3 regions of the Mesorhizobium sp. AA22 genome follow, and region 3 is predicted to be linked to each of the others. Evidence: predicted binding sites of a transcription regulator. Region 3 holds the regulator's gene; each other region holds the start of a gene.

Region 1 (6,740 bases), 660 kb from region 3:
TCTACGAATTGCTGTCGGCGCCAGTGTCCTATCTGGAGATCATCATTGCCTACGTAGGCGGTGCGGCGACCAAGTCGATCATACTCGGCCTGATCATCCTGGCGACCGCGTCGCTGTTCGTGCCGCTGACCATCGAGCATCCGTTCTGGATGCTCTCCTTCCTGGTGCTGACGTCGGTGACCTTCAGCCTGTTCGGGTTCATCATCGGCATCTGGGCGAAGAGCTTCGAGCAGCTGCAGCTGGTGCCGCTGCTGATCATCACGCCGCTGACCTTCCTTGGCGGCAGCTTCTATTCGATCGACATGCTGCCCGGCATCTGGCGCACGGTGACGCTGTTCAACCCCGTCCTCTATCTGGTCAGCGGTTTTCGCTGGAGTTTCTACGGCAAATCCGACGTCTCGATCGGCATCAGCCTCGGCATGACCGTCGTTTTCCTGCTTATCTGCATAGCGATCGTCGCGTGGATCTTCAGGACCGGCTACCGGCTGCGGAACTGACCGGCTTACAGCACGCTGAGCCGTGGGCTAGGCCGGCATCCCTTGAAAGATTGCCCTGGACGGCGGTCGAATAGGCGAGCGAGAAATCGCCATGCCGGCGGACCAGCGCCAGGCGCTCGACATGGGTCAGCTCCTGCCGGGTGACCTTGGGCGCGGCGCCCTGGAGCAGGCGGTCGAAACAATTGCGCAAGGAGGGCATGGTCGAGATTCCGCGTGCCGCGCTTCGGGATAACCCGCAAGCCCGCGGGCTTCGAATCATTGGTGGCAGCGAGAATTGAACGGAAGCCGTTGGCAATTGGGAATAAATTGGCAAGTGGGCATGAAAAAGGAGGGGCTTCGGTCGAGCCAAAACCCCTCCTTCACGATTTACCAGCGTGGACCTGGGAGCGCGATGATCTTTAGACCGCGATCTTGCCACCGCCCTGTTTGGTGATGGCGACGACCGACGGCCGCACCGGCATATCGGGCTTGAAGTCGGGCCAGCGGGTCGACGGGTCCTCGTAGTAAGAGGGACGGCCAAAAGCCTCCCAGTCTTCGCCGCCATCGGCCGGATGCTGAACCGCGACGAAGGCGGTCTGGTCGTCGGGCGTGAATAGCGGGCCGCACATTTCGGCGCCGATCGGCACGCGGAAGAACAGCTTTGATGTCGCCCGCGCCTCGCCTTCGGTGTCGACCGCCCACAGGCCATCGGTGCGGCCGGTCGCCTTCGGGCCCTGGCCATCGGTAGCGACCCAAAGCCGGCCGGCTGAATCGAAGGCGCAATTATCCGGCATGCCGAACCAGCCATTGGCGGTGGTTGCGGTCGAGAAGGTGGCGCCGACTTCTGCCACCGAGGGATCGCCGCATTTCAACAGCACTTCCCATTTGCCCTTGCTGGCAGTGAAATCGCCACCGTCCTCGACGATCTCGATCATGTGGCCGAAAGCGTTTTCGGCGCGTGGGTTGGCGGCATCGACCTGGTCCGTCTTGCGTTTAGAATTGTTGGTCAACATGACGTAGACTTTGCCAGTCGTCGGATTCGGCTGGATATCCTCGGGGCGGTCCATCTTGGTGGCCCCGAGCAGATCGGCGGCACGGCGCGTCTCGATGAGCACGTCGGCCTGGCTGGCAAAGCCGTTCTCCGCCGTCAGCGGGCCCTGGCCGAAGACGATGGGCAGCCATTCGATCGAGCCGTCCTCGGCGAATTTGGCGACATAGAGCGTGCCGTCGTCGAGGAGATCCATGTTGGCGGCGCGGTCCTCGGCGTTGAATTTGCCGGCCGTGACGAATTTGTAGACATAGTCGAAGCGTTCGTCGTCGCCGAGATAGAAGACGACGCGGCCGTCCTTGGCGACGATCGATTCAGCGCCCTCATGTTTGAAGCGGCCCATGGCGGTGCGCTTCCTTGGCACCGAGATCGGATCGTTGACGTCGACCTCGACAATCCAGCCGAAGCGATTCGGCTCGTTCGGCTCCTTGCCGATGTCGAAGCGGTCGTAATGCGCCGCCCACTCATAGGCGCCTTCGGGAATTCCCAGGCGCTTGTAGTTGGCGGCTTCCTTGTGGCCTTCCTGCAGCTCGCCCGAGAAATAGCCGTGTATGTTTTCCTCGGCCATGACGTAGGTGCCCCAGGGCGTGACGCCGCCGGCGCAGTTGTTGACGGTGCCGAAGACCCTCGTGCCGGTCGGGTCGGCACTGGTCTTGACCCGGTCGTGGCCGGCGACCGGGCCGGACAGTGCCATCTCGGTGTTGGAGGTGATGCGGCGATTGAGCTTGCCGTCGCGCACCACCTGCCATTTGCCTGATGCCTTGCGGATTTCGACTATGGTGCCGCCATGCGCGGCCATCTCGATATCGACCTGTTCCTTGCTCAGCGGCGCCTGCTTGGCCTCGCCCTCGACGATGGTGACGAGGCCCGGAAACATCAGATGCGGGTTGGTGTATTCGTGGTTGACCACCAGCAGGCCATGCTCGGCCGAGCCGTCGAGCGGGATGAAGCCGACATAGTCGTTGTTGTAGCCGAACTGTCTTTCCTGGGCTTGCGCCGACTGTTTTGTCGGATCGAATTCCGGCGAATCGGCAAACAGCGGATCGCCCCAGCGCAACAGCACGTCGGCGTCGTAGCCGGCGGCGACATGGTGCTTGTCGTCGACGCCCGCCTCGACCTCGTCGAAGCTGAAGGCCGATCCGCCGGCGGCGCGGGCATCGTCGGCGAGGATCAGCGCCAGCGGGCTGACGGTGGCGGCGATGGCGGTTGCCGCAAGCGATCCCTGCAGGAAACCACGGCGCGAGAAACGTGCGGCGATGATCTCGCCCATTGTCTGGTTGTCGGTGGGATTGGTTCCTGGCCCATCGTTTTCCTCGAGCAGGCTGGTGCGGAAATGGGTGTCGGGAGAGCGATGTTCTGTCATGGCTTGCCTCTGGCTTTCTTTGGGATGGCTTGAGCGTGCTGCTTGACTGACCGCGTATCGTCGGCAGATCACAGTTTGATGACGTTGCCGGCCAATATCCAGCCCCGATTTCGTGTCCATGATCAGCCTCGCTTGACCGCGACCGGCGCTTCGGAAACAAGATCAGCGGCAGGGCGCGGAAGGACCGCGTCAGAGGGACAAAAAGTGAGTTTCTGGGGACTGGGGCAGCTCGGCATTTCGACGGTGATCTTCCTGCTGGCAGCGACGGCGGCCAAGCAATGGGGACTGGCGCCGAGCTTCGGCAAGATCGTTTTGACTTTGGCGCTGTATTCGGCGGGCAATCTGATCATGCTGAGGCTGATCCGTGAATTCGGCATGTCGGTGTCGTTCAGCCTGTCGGCGGTGATCCAGCTGGTGTCGGTGAACGTGGTGGCACTGGTGTTCTTCGGCGAGCGCGTCAATGCGTTGCAGGCGACCGGCATCGTGCTCGCCATCGCAGCGGTGGCACTGATCACGCTCGGGCCCTATCTGCAAAGGCCGTAACAGCGAGGGCCGATGAAGAATACCGCAAGCAAGCTGCTCAACAGAATCGAATTCCCGGTGCTGCTCGCCGGACTGGTCATCGCCTGCGGACTGTGGGGGTTTGAGGAACTGATGGAGGTGGCGCGAGACACTACGCCGCACGCCTTCGATACGGAAATCCTGCTCGCCTTCCGTGAAGCGGGCCAGCCCGACAATCCGATCGGACCGCTATGGCTGGAAGGGGCGATGCGCGACATCACCAGCCTCGGCAGCGCCAGCGTGCTCGTGTTGATCACGGCCGCCGTGATCGTCTATCTGCTGCTGATCCACAGGCCGGGACCAGCGTTTCTCGTCCTCGTCGCAGTGGCGGGCGGGCAGGCCCTGTCGAGCACGCTGAAGCTCGGAATCGACCGGCCGCGCCCCGATCTGGTTTCGCATCTCGCCGACGTGGCATCGCTTTCGTTTCCGAGCGGCCACGCGATGCTGTCGGCGGTGACATATTTGACGCTGGGCAGCATGGCGTCGCGCTTCCTGCCTGGGCGAACGACGAAGATTTACGTGCTGTCGCTGGCTGTGCTGACGACCCTGCTGGTCGGCATCAGCCGCGTCTATCTCGGCGTTCATTGGCCATCCGACGTGCTGGCCGGCTGGTGCGCCGGCTTCGCCTGGGCGATGCTGTGCTGGCTGGCCGCATGGGCGCTACAGCGATGGCGCGGGCAGAGCGACGGCGGCTGAACCGGCCGTTCAGAACGACGCTGCGCTAATTCTCCTCGAAGTTGCGGCACTGGGGCCTGCTGTCCCAGCTGGCGCGCAGGCTCTGCAGGACGCAAACGGTCTGGTGTGCATGTGTGACATATGCGTCATGATGCTTGAACCATCACAATGATGGTATTATACATGGACCTGCAGACTCAGACGGGGGTTTAGCCGATGATCACTGCCGCGCAGATGCGCGCCGCGAGGGCGCTGGCCGGCATCGATCAGAAGACGCTCGCCGAGCGCGCCGGGGTTTCGCTTCCCACCATTCAGCGTATGGAAGCGAGCGACGGCGTCGTCAGGGGCGTGGTCGACACGCTGATGAAGGTCATCCAGGCTCTCGATGAGGCCGGCGTGGAACTGATCGGCGAGAACCAGGCCAGCGAGCGCGGCGGCAGGGGCGTGCGCCTCAAGCCGATCGTGCCGAAGAACCCGCCAGGCTGAGCCCGCAAAGTCGCGACGGCGACCGCCGACAGTCCTGCCGACGATCCCGCCGCCTCCTTGGTTTTTATGCATGTCGTTGCCCCAAAACCGCTGTGCACTTTTGGGCGACATGCATCAGGAGCGGAAGGCAGTCTATGGATCAAATCCGGCGGACAATTCATCAACCGGCGCGGCCGACATTCTCCGAATTGTTCACGCCGAAGCTGGTGACGGTGCTGCGCGAGGGTTACACATCAGAGCATTTCAGGATCGATGCCATCGCTGGGCTGACCGTGGCCATCGTCGCGCTTCCGCTGTCGATGGCGATCGCGATCGCATCGGGCGTGACGCCGGAGCGCGGGCTCTACACCTCCATCATCGGCGGCTTCCTCATCTCGGCGCTCGGCGGCAGCCGCTTCCAGATCGGCGGGCCGGCCGGCGCCTTCATCGTGCTGGTGGCGGCAACGGTGGCGCGGGTCGGTGTTGACGGGTTGCTGCTGGCGACGATGATGGCCGGCGTCTTCCTGCTCGCCATCGGCTATCTCAGGCTTGGCACCTACATCAAGTTCATTCCCTATCCGGTGACCGTCGGCTTCACCGCCGGCATCGCAATCATCATCTTCTCCGGCCAGATCGTCGAGCTGTTCGGGCTGAAGCTTGCCGGCAAGGAACCTGGACCGCTGGTGCCGAAGCTGATGGCGATCGGCGAGGCGGCCGGCACGATCAATCTCGCCGCCACCTTCGTGGCCGTACTGACCATCCTCGCCATTGCCCTGATGAAGCGGTGGCGACCGAAATGGCCAGCCATGCTGATCGCAATAGGTCTGGCTTCGCTTGTCGTAGCGCTGTTGTCCCTGCCTGCCGAAACGATCGGCACGCGCTTCGGCGGCATCCCGCGCAGCCTGCAAATGCCGGCCTTTCCGCCAATCAGCTTCGCCAGGGTGATCGACGTCCTGCCGGACGCCATAGCCTTTGCGCTGCTCGGCGCGATCGAATCGCTGTTGTCGGCCGTTGTCGCCGACGGCATGACAGGAAGGCGGCACCGCTCCAATTGCGAACTCGTGGCGCAGGGCTTTGCCAACATCGCGTCCGCCCTGTTCGGCGGCATCTGCACCACCGGCACCATCGCCCGCACGGCGACCAATGTGCGGGCCGGCGCGCATGGACCGGTTTCGGGCATGATCCACTCGGCCATCCTGCTTTCTCTGATACTGGTGGCGGCACCGCTGGCCAGCTACATCCCGCTGGCGGCACTGGCCGGCGTGCTGGCAGTGGTGTGCTGGAACATGTTCGAAAAGCAGGCCTTCCTCACATTGCTGCGGGCTTCGCGTGGCGACGCGCTGGTGCTGCTGGCGACCTTCCTGATCGTCATCTTCCGTGACCTCACCGAAGGCATCGTCGTCGGTTTCGCCCTGGGCTCGATCCTGTTCATCGACCGCATGGCCAAGAGCATCGCCGTCGAGGCCGATCCGTCACTTGTGCAGGAGGATGTCGCCGACCAGGCCAGCGCCTACGATGCCAGCGAGGCCAGCGATGCCGACACCGTCGTTTACAGGATTTCGGGCGCCTTCTTCTTCGGCGCCGCCTCGACTGTCGGTGCGGTGCTCGACCGCATCGCCGACCAGCGCCGGAACTTCATCCTCGACTGCTCGGCGGTGCCGTTCTTCGATTCGACGGCGGCCAATGTCATCGAGGGCGCCGCGCACAAGGCCAGGCGCGCCGGCGTGCGCTTCATCATATCAGGCGCTTCGCCGCAGACACGTCGCATGCTGATCAACCACGGCGTCAAGCGGCCGCTGGTGACATACGCCGCCTCGATCAGGGATGCGCGGGCGCAACTGAAGGGCAAACCAGAGACGGATTAGCAACCAGGATTTGCCGGCCCGTGGCCTCCTGTTGGCACAAGCTATCCCATTGCCGAGTGTCACTTTGATCCATGGCCGACACTCGACAGGTCAAAGGCTGTCATTCGAGAACGACCATAGGCGCGACCGTTGCGAGTTATTGGAACACCGGGAGAGCCTTGGCGCTGCTGGCTGCTGGATCGAGCGGGCATCATGAAACCTTTTGATTTTTGGGCCGTTGTCGGCCGTATGTCCGAGGCGAAATCCAAACCGAGATCGGTCGACGGCGCCAGATCGCGCGATGCCCA
Region 2 (6,740 bases), 3.3 Mb from region 3:
TGTCGCCCAAAAGTGGCCCGGTTTTGGGACAACGACATGCATCAATCAAGTTCAACCCTGCGGCGCCCGTCGCCGTTGGGAAGAGCGGGCGGCGAACCGCCCGCTGAAAGAGTGTTAGCGAACCACGTAGGGCAGCAGTCCGAGGAAGCGGGCGCGCTTGATCGCCTTGGCGAGTTCGCGCTGCTTCTTCTGGCTGACGGCGGTGATGCGCGACGGCACGATCTTGCCGCGCTCGGAAATGTAGCGCTGCAGAAGACGTACGTCCTTGTAGTCGATCTTGGGCGCGTTGGCTCCGGAGAACGGGCAGGTCTTGCGGCGGCGATGGAACGGGCGCCGGGTCGGGATCTGGTTGATGTCGACCATTATTCTGCACCCCCTTCAACACCTTCGCGCGGACGGCGCGGACCACGATCTGCACCGGCATCGCCACCGAAGCTGCGCGGCGGGCGATCGCCACGGTCGCCGCGATCGCGGTCGCCGAACGAGCGTGGGCCGCGGTCACGGTCGCCGAAGCCGCCGCGTTCCGAGCGCTCTTCGCGCTTCTGCATCATCGCCGACGGGCCTTCCTCATGTGCATCGACCTTGATGGTGAGGAAACGCAGCACATCCTCGGACAGGCCCATTTGGCGCTCCATCTCGTTGAGCGCGGCCGGCGGGCAGGTGATGTCCATCAGCGTATAGTATGCCTTCCGGTTCTTGTTGACCCGGTAGGTGAGGGACTTCAGTCCCCAGTTCTCGACCCGGCCGACGGACCCGCCATTCGCGGAGATGACGCCCTTGTACTGTTCGACAAGCGCATCGACCTGCTGCTGCGAGAGGTCCTGCCGGGCAAGAAACACATGTTCGTAAAGAGCCATATTGTTCTTCGCCTTTCTTCGTTTCTCTCCCGGTTCCCGCGGCAAAAGCCTCTGCAACTTCTCTGACCCGCCGATCCCTAGAAGGGGGCGGGGAAGAAAGGAGCATGACGAGACGGTCGAGAGCGGAGACACGGGAGGCGGAAGCGCTTCTGGCTCCACACGAAGGTTTTCAAAAAACCTCCGGCCCTCCGTTCAGCCCCCAGCAAGGACCGGCAGATTGCGGGCGTCTATACAGGAATTTGACCGCAAGGCAAGGGCGAGCCGAAAACCCGCCGCTCCAAGGACGATACGTCGCGGCATCTTCAGCTTGTATGCGGGACGCGCTTGTTCACCGTTTCCGGGAAGAAATCGGGCGCCGCATGGCGCTTGCCGAACATCATGTCGTATTGCAGCAGACGGAAATCGCGAATGGCCGGATCGATCTTCTTCTGTCGCGCCCAGTCGGGCGTGTCCTCGCCCGTCGGCTTCATCAACAAATTACGATCGACAACGCTGTAGCGCTCGCGCATCTGGCCGAGGAAGCCGGTGTAATAGGGATGGCTGATCCCGGCCGTGGTCAGGATATGGTAGGGCAGGAAAGCCGGACTTACCGCGCCCATGTCCGCGGCCGGCCCGGTGCGGTTCGACCATACGACCAGCGGCGTCTGGTGATGCAGCAGCATCTGGTCAGGCGGCTCTTTGCGCGGCGCGACATTATCTTTGAGGAAGCCGGTCTCGACATAGACCGGGCCGAGCGGCGGCAGATGGTCGCCGAAGAAGGCGATGACTGTCGGCCGTTGGCGGTTCTTCGCCCATTCGACAAGGCGCTCGAGGCCCTTATCGGCGTCGGATGCACCCTCGGTGAAGCTCAGCAGTGAATCCTTTGCCCACTGGCTGGTCGGCGCATGCACCTTGTGGGTCGGATTGTAGTAGCGATTCGGCTCGTAGGGTCCGTGATTCTGCAGGCTGACGGCGAAGAAGAAGAGCGGATCGTCGGTGGCATCGGCCTCGCGGATGATCTCGTCGGTCATCGCCGCGTCCGAGGCCAGCGGACCGCGCTTTTCGAGATATGGCATATTTTCTTCCGACTTGAAGTCGTCGAAGCCGAAATCCGCATAGACCGGCGTGCGGTTCCAGAACCAGCTCGTGCCCGGATGGATGGCGCGCGTCTCATAGCCCTGGCTCTTCAAGAACGTCGCCATCGACGGCACCGGCGCGCGGACATATTGCTGGTAGGGGATGCTGCCGGCCGGCAGGAAGGCGTTGGAAAAGCCGGTCAGCGCCTCGAATTCGACATTGGCGGTCATGCCGCCGAATTCGGGTGAGAACATGTAGCCCGAGCGCAGGGCCCGCACAGTGGGAATCGGATCGGGCGTGATGTTGACGCCGGGCAGTTCGGTCGGATCCCAGAATGATTCGCTCATGACGATGATGATGTCGGGCTTCTCGGCCGGCACCGAGGCCGTCACGTCAGGCCTGTCGATCGCTGCGATCGACTTGTCGGAGTAGCCGGCAGGCGAAGAGACATGCGCCATCGGTACGTTGAGCGCGAAGGCGAGCGCGAAGCCATTGGAGGCGTAGTTTTCCTTCTGGTCCCACATGATCGGGATGATCTGCAGCCGGTCCCGCGTCCACGAGAAGGTCGCGTAATCCATGATCGAGACGAAGAAGGCGAGCAACGGCACGGTCAATGTCAGCCGGGCCAGGCGACCCTTGCGGCTGAGCGCCGGTACCCGGCGGCGCCAGAGCCGCCAGCCATAAACGAGCAGCGACAGGCTGCCAACGATTCCGATCGCCAGAGCGATGGCGGTTCCCGGACGTTCGCGCACCAGCAGCGGCATCAGCGCCACGATCTGGCGTGAATAGAGGAAATCGGTCGGATAGAGCGGATCGCCGAGATAGAGCGATTTCTGATGGCCGACAAAGGCCAGCGCAAGCGTCAGCGGCGCGACGATCATCAGGCTCTGGTGGCTGCGGCCGAGCACGGCGTCGAGGCCGATCAGGATAAGCGCGAAGATGATGATGGTGGTCCAGCCCGGCTTGAAGGGCTGCAGGAAGAAGGCGACGGTGCCGGCAAAGTCGCCGCGCACGATCAGTTCGATCGCAAAAACCAGGATGGTGGCGGCGAGAAGGCTGACGAGGCCATAGCGGATAACAGGCCATTTCCGGCCCGGCAGATAGCCGGTGGCCGGATCGCCTTCCAGAAACTGTGGCGCGGCTTTGCCAACGCCTTTCCTAGTCCTTGCCACCTTACAATTCCCCCGACCATACACAAAAGTGTCATTGAGCTGTCATCGATATGTCACGAAAAGCTAACGCCTGTGGCTGAAATAAGAAGAGCCAGCAAACGAATCGTGAGCGATTTTCATCATGAGTGATCGAAAAAAAGCCTTTTGGAACAGGTACTCGGCCAGCGATACCGAGCCGGAGCGACCCGCGTCGGGCTGCCAGCGGACTTGACTTGCCCGCCCGCCTTGCGTCACAGGCAGGAAAAATCAGCCGCTTGGGAGCCACACATGGCCGTCGCATTCACCTTTCCGGGACAGGGCAGCCAGGCTGTCGGCATGGGCAAGGACCTCGCGGACGCCTTTCCGGAATCGCGGAATATCTTCGAAGAGGTCGACGAGGCGCTTGGCGAAAACCTGTCGAAGCTGATCTGGGAAGGGCCGGAAGAGAGGCTGACGCTGACCGCCAATGCCCAGCCGGCGCTGATGGCTGTGTCGCTCGCCGCGATCCGGGCGCTGGAATCGCGCGGCCTCTCGCTGAGGGACAAGGTCGCCTATGTCGCCGGCCACTCGCTCGGCGAATATTCGGCACTTGCCGCCGCCGGTTTCGTTTCGGTGGCCGATGCGGCCCGGCTTTTGCGTATCCGCGGCAATGCCATGCAGGCGGCTGTGCCGGCCGGTGAAGGCGCCATGGCGGCGATCATCGGGCTGGAACAGGCCGATGTCGAAGACGCCTGCGCTGAAGCGGCCAAAGGTTCAGTTTGCCAGATCGCCAACGACAATGGCGGTGGCCAACTGGTGATCTCCGGTGCCAGCGCGGCGGTCGAACTGGCGGCGAGACTGTGCATGGAAAAGGGCGCCAAGCGGGCGCTGATGCTGCAGGTCTCGGCGCCCTTCCATTCGGCGCTGATGGCACCGGCGGCCGAGGTCATGCGCGAGGCATTGGCCGATGTCACGAAGAACGCGCCGTTCGTGCCCGTGGTCTCCAACGTGTCGGTCACTCCGTCCAGCGATCCGGACGCAATCGCCCGCCGTCTGGTCGAACAGGTGACCGGCCGCGTGCGCTGGCGCGAAACGGTGGAATGGTTCGGCGCGAATGGCATTGCGACGCTTTACGAGGTGGGCGCCGGCAAGGTGCTGTCGGGACTGGCGCGGCGCATCAACCGCGATATGGCTACCGGCGCCGTCGGCACGCCGGCGGATGTCGACGCGGCGCTGGCGGCGCTCGCATAGCCAACCGAGATTCGACCCCGCCCGTGGAGGGTGTTCTCTCTTAGATCAGGAGACAAGACATGTTCGAATTGACCGGCCGCAAGGCCCTCGTCACAGGCGCATCGGGAGGCATCGGCGAGGCGATCGCCAGGGTGCTGCATGCGCAGGGCGCCGTCGTCGGCCTGCACGGCACCCGCGTCGAAAAGCTGGAGACGCTGGCGACCGAACTCGGCGACCGGGTCAAGCTGTTCCCGGCGAACCTTTCCAATCGCGACGAGGTCAAGGCGCTCGGCCAGAAGGTCGAGGCCGATCTCGAAGGCGTCGACATTCTCGTCAACAATGCCGGCATCACCAAGGACGGTCTGTTCGTACGCATGGCGGACGCCGACTGGGATACGGTGCTCGAGGTCAATCTGACCGCCGTGTTCCGCCTGACCCGCGAACTCACCCATCCGATGATGCGGCGCCGGCATGGCCGCATCATCAACATCACCTCCGTGGTTGGCGTCACCGGCAATCCCGGCCAGACCAATTACTGCGCCTCCAAGGCCGGCATGATCGGCTTTTCCAAGTCGCTGGCGCAGGAGATCGCCACCCGCAAAATCACGGTCAACTGCGTCGCCCCCGGCTTCATCGAATCGGCGATGACCGACAAGCTCAACGACAAGCAGAAAGATGCGATCATGGCGGCGATCCCGACACGGCGCATGGGCACCAGCGCCGAAGTCGCTTCGGCCGTCGCCTATCTCGCTTCCAACGAAGCTGCCTATGTCACCGGCCAGACCATTCACGTGAATGGCGGCATGGCGATGATTTGACAGTTGCGGGAAAACACCCCTTTTCGCCTTGGACCCAGGCCGATTTTCGTGTAATGCGGCCCGCAACCCGGCGGTTCGGGCAAAAACCGGTCCGGTGCCGTTGCGTTTCCGACAGGACCATCTTTCAGCTTGATTAGCGGCATTCCGCCCGCTAACGAAGACAGACAAACAAAAGACGAGGATGCCCAAATGAGTGACACCGCAGAGCGCGTCAAGAAGATCGTTATCGAGCACCTTGGCGTCGATGCCGACAAGGTGACGGAGCAGGCGAGCTTCATCGATGATCTGGGCGCGGACAGTCTCGACACGGTCGAACTCGTCATGGCGTTCGAAGAAGAATTCGGCGTCGAGATCCCGGACGATGCGGCCGAAACCATCCTGACTGTTGGCGATGCGGTGAAGTACATCGATAAGGCTTCGGCCTGACGCTATTTGCAGTCACCAGCGAGGAGGACCTGCGATGAGGCGTGTCGTCGTCACGGGCCTTGGGCTGCTTTCGCCGTTCGGCGTGGGTTTCGAGCATGGCTGGAAGGAGCTCCTGACCGGCCGCAGCGCAGCCAAGCGCATCACCGAGTTCGAGGTGGAGGATCTTGCCTGCAAGGTCGCCCACGTCGTTCCCCGCGGCAATGGTGAGAACGCCACCTTCAATCCCGAGGCCGTTCTCGAGCCGAAGGAACTGCGCAAGATCGGTGACTTCATCCTCTACGGGATCGCGGCCGCCGACGAGGCGCTGAAGGATTCGGGGTGGGCGCCGAAGTCCCATGAGGAGCAGTGCGCCACCGGCGTGCTGATCGGCTCCGGCATCGGCGGCATCGAAGGCATCGCCGAGAACGCGATGATCCTGAAGGAGCGCGGTCCGCGCCGCATCAGCCCGTTCTTTATCCCCGGCCAGATCATCAATCTCGTCTCCGGTCAGGTTTCGATCCGGCATGGGCTGAAAGGCCCCAACCACGCCGTCGTCACCGCTTGCTCCACCGGCGCGCATGCCATCGGCGATGCAGCTCGGCTGATCATGTGGGGCGATGCTGACGTGATGGTCGCAGGCGGCGCGGAAGCGCCGGTGACCCGGCTGTCGATCGCCGGTTTCGCCGCTTGCCGGGCGCTGTCGACCGACCGCAACGAAGCTCCGGAAACGGCCTCGCGTCCCTATGACCGTGACCGCGACGGCTTCGTCATGGGCGAGGGCGCCGGCGTCGTCATTCTGGAGGAGCTGGAACACGCCAAGGCGCGCGGCGCCAAGATCTATGCCGAGGTCACCGGTTACGGCTTGACCGGCGATGCCTATCACATCACCGCGCCGGCCGAAGATGGCGACGGCGCCTTCCGCTGCATGGTTGCGGCGCTGAACCGGGCCAAGCTGACGCCCGCAGACGTCGACTACATCAATGCGCACGGCACCTCGACCATGGCCGACACGATCGAGCTCGGCGCGGTCGAGCGGCTGGTCGGCAACGCTGCGTCGAAAATATCGATGTCGTCGACCAAGTCGTCGATAGGCCATCTTCTGGGTGCAGCGGGCGCCGCCGAGGCGATCTTTTCGATCCTCGCCATTCGCGACAACATCGCGCCGGCCACCATCAATCTCGACAACCCGGATCGAGAGACGGCGATCGACCTGGTGCCGCACAAGCCGCGCTCCCGCCAGATCG
Region 3 (6,740 bases):
CTCCCTATGGTTTTTGCTTGAGCATGATATTGTCGAAACCGGTATCCACTTTTTCGGGATCATGCTCAGACCCGCTTGCGATAGACGGTGTCGAGCCAGACGGCGACGACCAGGACGGCGCCGACGACGACGCTCTGAAGCGGTGAATCGATACCGAGCAACACCATGCCGGACTGCAACGACTGCATCAGAAGTGCGCCAAGCATGGCGCCGAGCACCGTGCCGGAGCCGCCGGCCAACGACGTGCCTCCAATGACCGCGGCCGCGATGACCAGCAACTCGTCCAGCGTACCCAGTGCATTAGTCGACGCATTGAGGCGGGCCGAAGCAATCGCCGCGCTGATCGCGGCCAGAACGCCCATGATCATGAACACCTTCATAGTCACCCAGCGCGTGTTGATGCCGGCGAGTTCCGCCGCTTCCGGATTGCCGCCGATGGCAAAGACATAGCGGCCGAAACGGGTGCGGCTGGTGATGAAGGTCATGACGATGCCCACAGTGACCGCGATCAGCACCGGTATGGCGATGCCATGGGCGATAAACAGCCCGCCTTCCGGGACGGTGATGCCGGTCCGCTGGGCGTACTGGCGAACGATGCCGATCGGCCAGGGATAGGAATTGGCGATCCAGACGGCGCCGAGGATGGCGGCGCAAGCGACAACACCAAGCACGGTCTCCGCCCAGACGGGACGCAGCGGGAACTTGAACCGCTTGCGCTGCGACCGGCCGTTGAGCAGCATCAAGGCGACGGCCACACAGGCGAGAATGCCGACGATCCAACTTGCGGTTGCCCCGATGGAGCCACGCGGCCCGCCACCCATGAGCTGAAAGGTGGCGTCGAGCGGCGCGACGGTGCGCCCGCTCGTCATCAGCCACGCCATGCCGCGCCAGATCAGCAGGCCGCCCAGCGTCACGATGAAGGCCGGAACCTCGAGATAGGCGATAATGAAGCCCTGGAGCGCGCCAATCATGAGGCCGAGCACCACGCCGGCAGCCAGTGCGATGATCCATATCCAGGGATTTCCAAGCTGGAACCCCATGACCCGGATGAGGAATTCGGCCTGCGCGACGCCCATCACCATGCCAATCACGCCTTCGACGGAGCCGACCGAAAGATCGATGTTGCGCATCACGATGACCAGCACCATGCCGGTCGCCATGATCGCGACCGAGGAGGTCTGCACCGACAGGTTCCAGAGGTTGCGCGGCGTGAGGAAAAGCCCGCCCGACAGGAGGTGGATTCCAACCCAGATGACCAGCAGCGCGCCGACCATGCCGAGCATGCGTATGTCGAGCTCGGTTGCCTTGAGAAAGCGGCCGACCGGGCTGAGCTCGGATTCACGCGCCCGATCGGCGCCTGTATCGGCGGCCGGCGTGTTGGAAGTTGTGTCGGTCATGATGCCCTCCCACCGGGTTGCCGTCTGCCGCGGATGCCGGAAGCAGTTTGGAGTTATCCGCGAGAAGCGGAAAAACAATTCTTTTTGAAAAAACGCCGCGGTGTGAAGCCGCGGCGTTTCAGGCTTCTTGCGAAGGCCGGATCAGTTGCAGACCGGGAGCGTGCCCGTCGCCACGCCGGCGCAGACCTCTTCCTTCTTGATCCAGCCCGCGTCGATGACGACGTTGAGATTGTCCTTGGTGACGGCAATCGGCGTCAGGAACAGCGACTTGACGACATTGCCGCCCGGCGTGGCGAAGTCCTTGACGCCGGCAATATCTGTCATCTGCTTGCCGTCGGCCAGTTGCGAGGCGATCTCGGCGGCGTTCTTGCCGAGCTCGCGCGCGTCCTTCCACACCGATACGGTCTGTGTGCCGAGCGCGATGCGGTTCAGCGCGGCATGGTCGCCGTCCTGGCCCGACACCGGAACGGATCCGGCCAAGCCTTGCGCCGTCAGCGCCGCGACGACGCCACCAGCGGTGCCGTCATTGGCGGCAACCACCGCATCGACCTTGTTGTCGTTGGCGGTCAGGAACTGTTCCATGTTCTTCTGGGCGTTGGCGGGAAGCCAGCCGTCCGTATAGGCCTCGCCGACATTCTTGATCTTGCCGCTGTCGATGGCATCCTTGAGCACTTCCATGGAGCCGGCGAACAGGAAATCGGCATTCGGATCGGCGCCCGAGCCCTTGATGAAGACGTAATTGCCTTCCGGCGCCACCTTGAACACTTCGCGGGCCTGCATGCGGCCGACTTCCTGGTTGTCGAAGGTCAAATAGAAGACGTCCTTGTTCTCGATCAGCCGGTCATAGCCGACGACCGGAATGCCTTCGTCCAGCGCCTTCTGCACCGCCGGCCCGATGGCCGAGGCATCCTGCGCGAGGATGATCAGCGCGTTGGCGCCCTGCGAGATCAGGCTCTCGACGTCGGTCAGCTGCTTGCCGGGATTGGACTGTGCATCGGCTGAAATATACTTGTCGCCGGCGGCCTCGATCGCCGACTTCATGGCGGCTTCGTCAGTCTTCCAGCGCTCTTCCTGGAAGTTCGACCACGAAACACCGATGACCTTGTCCTTCGCCTGTGCGACCGACGCGAGCGTCAGCGACATGGCGACCCCCGCCAGAATGGCGGCTGTGAATCTATTCATGATATTCCTCCCTGCGCCGCGTACGGCGCGACCAACTGGCCCAAAGGCCTGCACAAAAGCTCTTTTTTTCGAGCCTCGAAAAAATACTGATCCAACGCCGAAGCACTGTCAACATGAATTCTGATGGAATTTTGGTGTCCTGTTGGCTTTTTTTCGAGCCTCGGAATAAACAATGACAGGTCCTTCTGCTTCTGCCAGTATTTGTCGGCCTGACGGCTTCCGATTCATGAGCGGCCGCGGCAATAGGGTAGGAAGCAAAACAATGTCGGTTGGGATCCGCCATGACGATTTGCGCCGGCGCAACCGGGCGATGGTTATTTCGGCCGTACGGCGCGCAGGCCAGCCGTCACGGACCGAGATCGCCGCAACCACCGGCCTCAGCCATTCGACCATATCGGCGATCTCTTCCGACCTGATCCACGAAGGCATCCTGGCCGAGAGCAAGGCGAGTGAGACCGTTTCGCTGAAACGTGGCCGGCCGCAGGTTGGCCTCAGCCTCAATCCGGAAGCCGCTGCGGTATTGGCCGTCGTGTTGTCGCTGAATTCGCTGTCGGTCGCTGTCATCGACTATGCCGGACAAGTGGTCGCCGAGGAACAGCGCCGGCTGGACACGCTGACCATGTCGCGCGACGAGCTGATCGACGAATGTGTCGCCATAGTCCGGCGCCGGCTCGAAGACCCCGACCTCGACGTCCAAAGCGTCGCCCGCATCGCGCTGGCGATCCAGGGTATTACCGATTCCCATGCGCGCGCCATGTTGTGGTCGCCGATCACGCCGCAGACGAACATCGCCTTCGCCGACATTCTGGAACGCGAGTTCGGCATCCCGGCCATTATGGAGAACGACTGCAACATGATGGCCGTGGCGCTGCGCCGGCGCGACCCGGATCGCTACCGCGACGATTTCATCGCCATCCTGCTCTCGCATGGCATCGGTATGGGGCTGGTGCTCAAGGGCGAGCTGTTCACCGGCACCCATTCCTCAGGCGGCGAATTCGGCCACATGATTCATCGGCCGAGCGGCGCGCTTTGCCGCTGCGGGCGGCGTGGTTGCGTCGAGGCTTATGCCGGCAACTACGCTATCTGGCGCAACGCGAGGCAATTGAGCGAGAACGCCGAGCCGGTCGCCGATGTCAGCGACGCCGAGATGCGGGCACTGGCGGCCCGGGCGCGCGAGACGGACGGACCGGAGCGCGAAGCCTACCGCAAGGCCGGCGAGGCGCTCGGCTTCGGGCTCGGCAGCCTGTTCGCGCTGATCGATCCGGCGCCGGTCGCCATGGTCGGTGCCAGCGCTGCCGCCTTCGACCTGATCGAGCCGGCCCTGCGCGAGGCCATCGCCCAGACCGCGGGCGGCCAGCATTCGGGTTCGATTTCCTTCGACACCGAGCCGAACGAACTGCCGCTGATCCGAGAAGGCTGCGCCATGCGGGCGCTGAGCTTCGTCGACCAAGAGATCTTCGCGCCGAGCATCCAGGCACGAGCCGGCTCGGTCGGAAAGAACGTGGCTTGAACTCGAAGGGAGGATCCCGGATCGCGACTTGGGGTGTGTTGAGATTCAGGTCAGGCCGAGTCGAGAATGGTGGGTTCCGAGAACCGGAGCGGAGCGTACTTTTGGGTACGTGAGCACCGGAAGCCCAGGAAGCCGGCGTTCGCAGGCCGGCACCACCTGGATATCAGCACATCCCTAGTCTTCCCTGATCGCATAGCCCGCGCCGCGGATGGTGCGGATGACATCGGGCATGCGACCATTGTTGACCGCCTTGCGCAACCGGCCGACATGGACGTCCACCGTGCGCTCGTCGATGTAGATCGTCTCGCCCCAGACATTGTCGAGCAACTGGCTGCGCGAGAAGACCCGACCCGGGTGCCGCATCATGAATTCGAGCAGCCGGAATTCGGTCGGCCCGAGCCGGATCTCGCTCTTCTTGCGATAGACCCTGTGCGATTCACGATCGAGCATGATGTCGCCGACCTTCAGCACGCTGGACAGTACTTCCGGCTTGGCGCGGCGCAGCAGCGCCTTGACCCTGGCCATGAATTCCGGTGTCGAGAACGGCTTGACCAGATAGTCGTCGGCTCCGGTGGAAAGGCCGCGAACCCGGTCGCTCTCCTCGCCGCGCGCGGTCAGCATGATGATCGGCAGCCGCTCGGTTTCGGGACGCACCCGAAGGCGCCGGCAAAGCTCGATGCCCGAAACCGCCGGCACCATCCAGTCGAGCACCAGAAGATCGGGCACGTTTTCCTGCAGCCGGATTTCGGCCTCGTCGCCGCGCGTCACCACCTCGACCTGATAGCCTTCGGATTCCAGATTGTAGCGGAGGAGGACGCCCAGCGGCTCTTCATCCTCCACCACCATGATGCGCGGCGCGATCATCGGCCGGTCACTCCTGTCATGTCGCCGGCGCCGACATCGTCGTTTCGTCGAGCTTCGGGCGATCCGCCGGCAATTGCTGCCCGGTCACGACAAAGTAGGCGTTTTCGGCTATGTTGGTGACATGATCGCCGATGCGTTCGAGATTCTTGGCGCAAAACAGAAGATGGGTGCAAGCGGTGATGTTGCGCGGATCCTCCATCATGTAGGTCAGGAGTTCGCGGAAAACCGCCGTGTATTTCACGTCGATCTTCTGATCGTCGGCGCGCAGTTCTTTCAAAGCGCCGGCATTGCGCGACACATAGTGCTCAACCACCCCGCGGAGCTGCACAAGAACGAGATCCGCCATCGCGTCGATACCGTGCGACAGATTACGCGGCGTGGTGCTCTGCCCGACTGCGCTGACCCGCTTGGCTATGTTTTTGGCCAAATCGCCGATGCGCTCGAGATCACCGGCCATGCGGATTGCGCCAACCACCGCGCGCAGATCTTGCGCCATCGGCTGCCGCTTGGCGATCAGCGTGATCGCACTGTCGTCGAGTTCGCGCTGCCGCGCATCCATGATCGCGTCGTCCGAGACGACACGCTGCGCCATCGCATTGTCTGACGCAAGCAACGCGCGGATCGAGGCTGCGACCATCGCGGCGGCGAGCTCGTCCATGTCGCGGATCAGCCTGTCGATGTGCTCCAGTTCCTCGTCGAAAGATGCGACGGTGTGTTCACCCATGATCCTGTCCTCGTGTTCGAAATTCGCCGCCGGACCGCTCAGCCGAACCGGCCGGTGATGTAGTCCTGGGTGCGCTTGTCGTCGGGATTGGTGAACATCTTGTCGGTTGCGCCCTCCTCGACCAGGTAGCCGAGATGGAACATCGCCGTGCGTTGCGACACGCGCGCTGCCTGCTGCATCGAGTGGGTGACGATGACGATCGTGTAGTTCTGGCGCAGTTCGTCGATCAGTTCCTCGACGCGGGCGGTGGCGATCGGATCCAGCGCCGAACAGGGCTCGTCCATCAGAATCACTTCCGGCGACACGGCGATGGCGCGCGCGATGCACAGGCGCTGCTGCTGTCCGCCGGAGAGACCGGTGCCCGACTCGAGCAGGCGATCCTTGACCTCGTTGAACAGACCGGCCTTCTTCAGGCTCGATTCAACAATGCCGTCCAACTCGGACTTGCTCCTGGCCAGGCCGTGAATGCGCGGACCGTAGGCGACGTTTTCATAGATCGACTTCGGAAACGGGTTCGGCTTCTGGAATACCATGCCGACGCGAGCTCGCAGCTCGACGACATCGATTTTCGGGTCGTAAACATCCTCGCCGTCGAGCGTTATCTTGCCGCTCACCCGCGCGATATCGATCGTGTCGTTCATTCGGTTCAGGCAACGCAGGAAGGTCGACTTGCCACAGCCCGATGGGCCGATCAACGCCGTCACCTGGTTCTCGCGGACATCGAGGTCCACGTCGAACAGAGCTCGCTTCTCACCGTAATGAACAGAGACCTTTTCGCCCTTCATCTTGATCGAAGGGGCATTGGTTCCGCTGCTCAGTTTCTGTTCGACGCCGGCTTCCGTCATGATGTTCATATCCTCTACCCCTTACCAGCGCCGCTCGAAGCGCCTGCGCAGTATCACTGCAATGGCGTTCATGATGACCAAAAACAGCAGCAAGATCAAAATCGCCGCCGAAGTCTTCTGCTGGAATCCAGCTTCCGGGAAATCCGCCCACATGAATATCTGCACCGGCAGGATCGTCGCGGGATCGGTAAAGCCGCCGGGAATGTCGACGATGAAGG

Evidence for each region. Region 3 encodes PhoB, which activates phosphate uptake and scavenging genes when phosphate is short. Its sites were predicted from a motif close to TGTCATNNANCTGTCAT; they were not measured.
Region 1: the regulator PhoB is predicted to act here: its motif matches at 2,955-2,971, upstream of A9K68_RS03410 (PhoX family phosphatase).
Region 2: the regulator PhoB is predicted to act here: its motif matches at 3,115-3,131, upstream of A9K68_RS22585 (LTA synthase family protein).

The regions. Positions count from the first base shown of each region.
Region 1 covers NZ_CP048406.1:718,272-725,011, forward strand. The annotation lists gene A9K68_RS03400 (ABC transporter permease) at 1-497, shown strand, start outside; gene A9K68_RS03405 (hypothetical protein) at 469-696, opposite strand; gene A9K68_RS03410 (PhoX family phosphatase) at 896-2,887, opposite strand; gene A9K68_RS03415 (hypothetical protein) at 3,092-3,430, shown strand; gene A9K68_RS03420 (phosphatase PAP2 family protein) at 3,443-4,144, shown strand; gene A9K68_RS03425 (helix-turn-helix transcriptional regulator) at 4,340-4,609, shown strand; gene A9K68_RS03430 (SulP family inorganic anion transporter) at 4,744-6,453, shown strand; gene A9K68_RS03435 (ABC transporter ATP-binding protein/permease) at 6,682-6,740, shown strand, end outside.
Region 2 covers NZ_CP048406.1:4,667,722-4,674,461, reverse strand. The annotation lists gene rpsR (30S ribosomal protein S18) at 115-363, opposite strand; gene rpsF (30S ribosomal protein S6) at 363-857, opposite strand; gene A9K68_RS22585 (LTA synthase family protein) at 1,160-3,085, opposite strand; gene fabD (ACP S-malonyltransferase) at 3,353-4,294, shown strand; gene fabG (3-oxoacyl-[acyl-carrier-protein] reductase) at 4,354-5,091, shown strand; gene A9K68_RS22570 (acyl carrier protein) at 5,281-5,517, shown strand; gene fabF (beta-ketoacyl-ACP synthase II) at 5,552-6,740, shown strand, end outside.
Region 3 covers NZ_CP048406.1:1,381,892-1,388,631, reverse strand. The annotation lists gene A9K68_RS06705 (sugar ABC transporter permease) at 66-1,397, opposite strand; gene xylF (D-xylose ABC transporter substrate-binding protein) at 1,539-2,579, opposite strand; gene A9K68_RS06695 (ROK family protein) at 2,842-4,089, shown strand; gene phoB (phosphate regulon transcriptional regulator PhoB) at 4,264-4,953, opposite strand; gene phoU (phosphate signaling complex protein PhoU) at 4,970-5,677, opposite strand; gene pstB (phosphate ABC transporter ATP-binding protein PstB) at 5,716-6,531, opposite strand; gene pstA (phosphate ABC transporter permease PstA) at 6,544-6,740, opposite strand, start outside.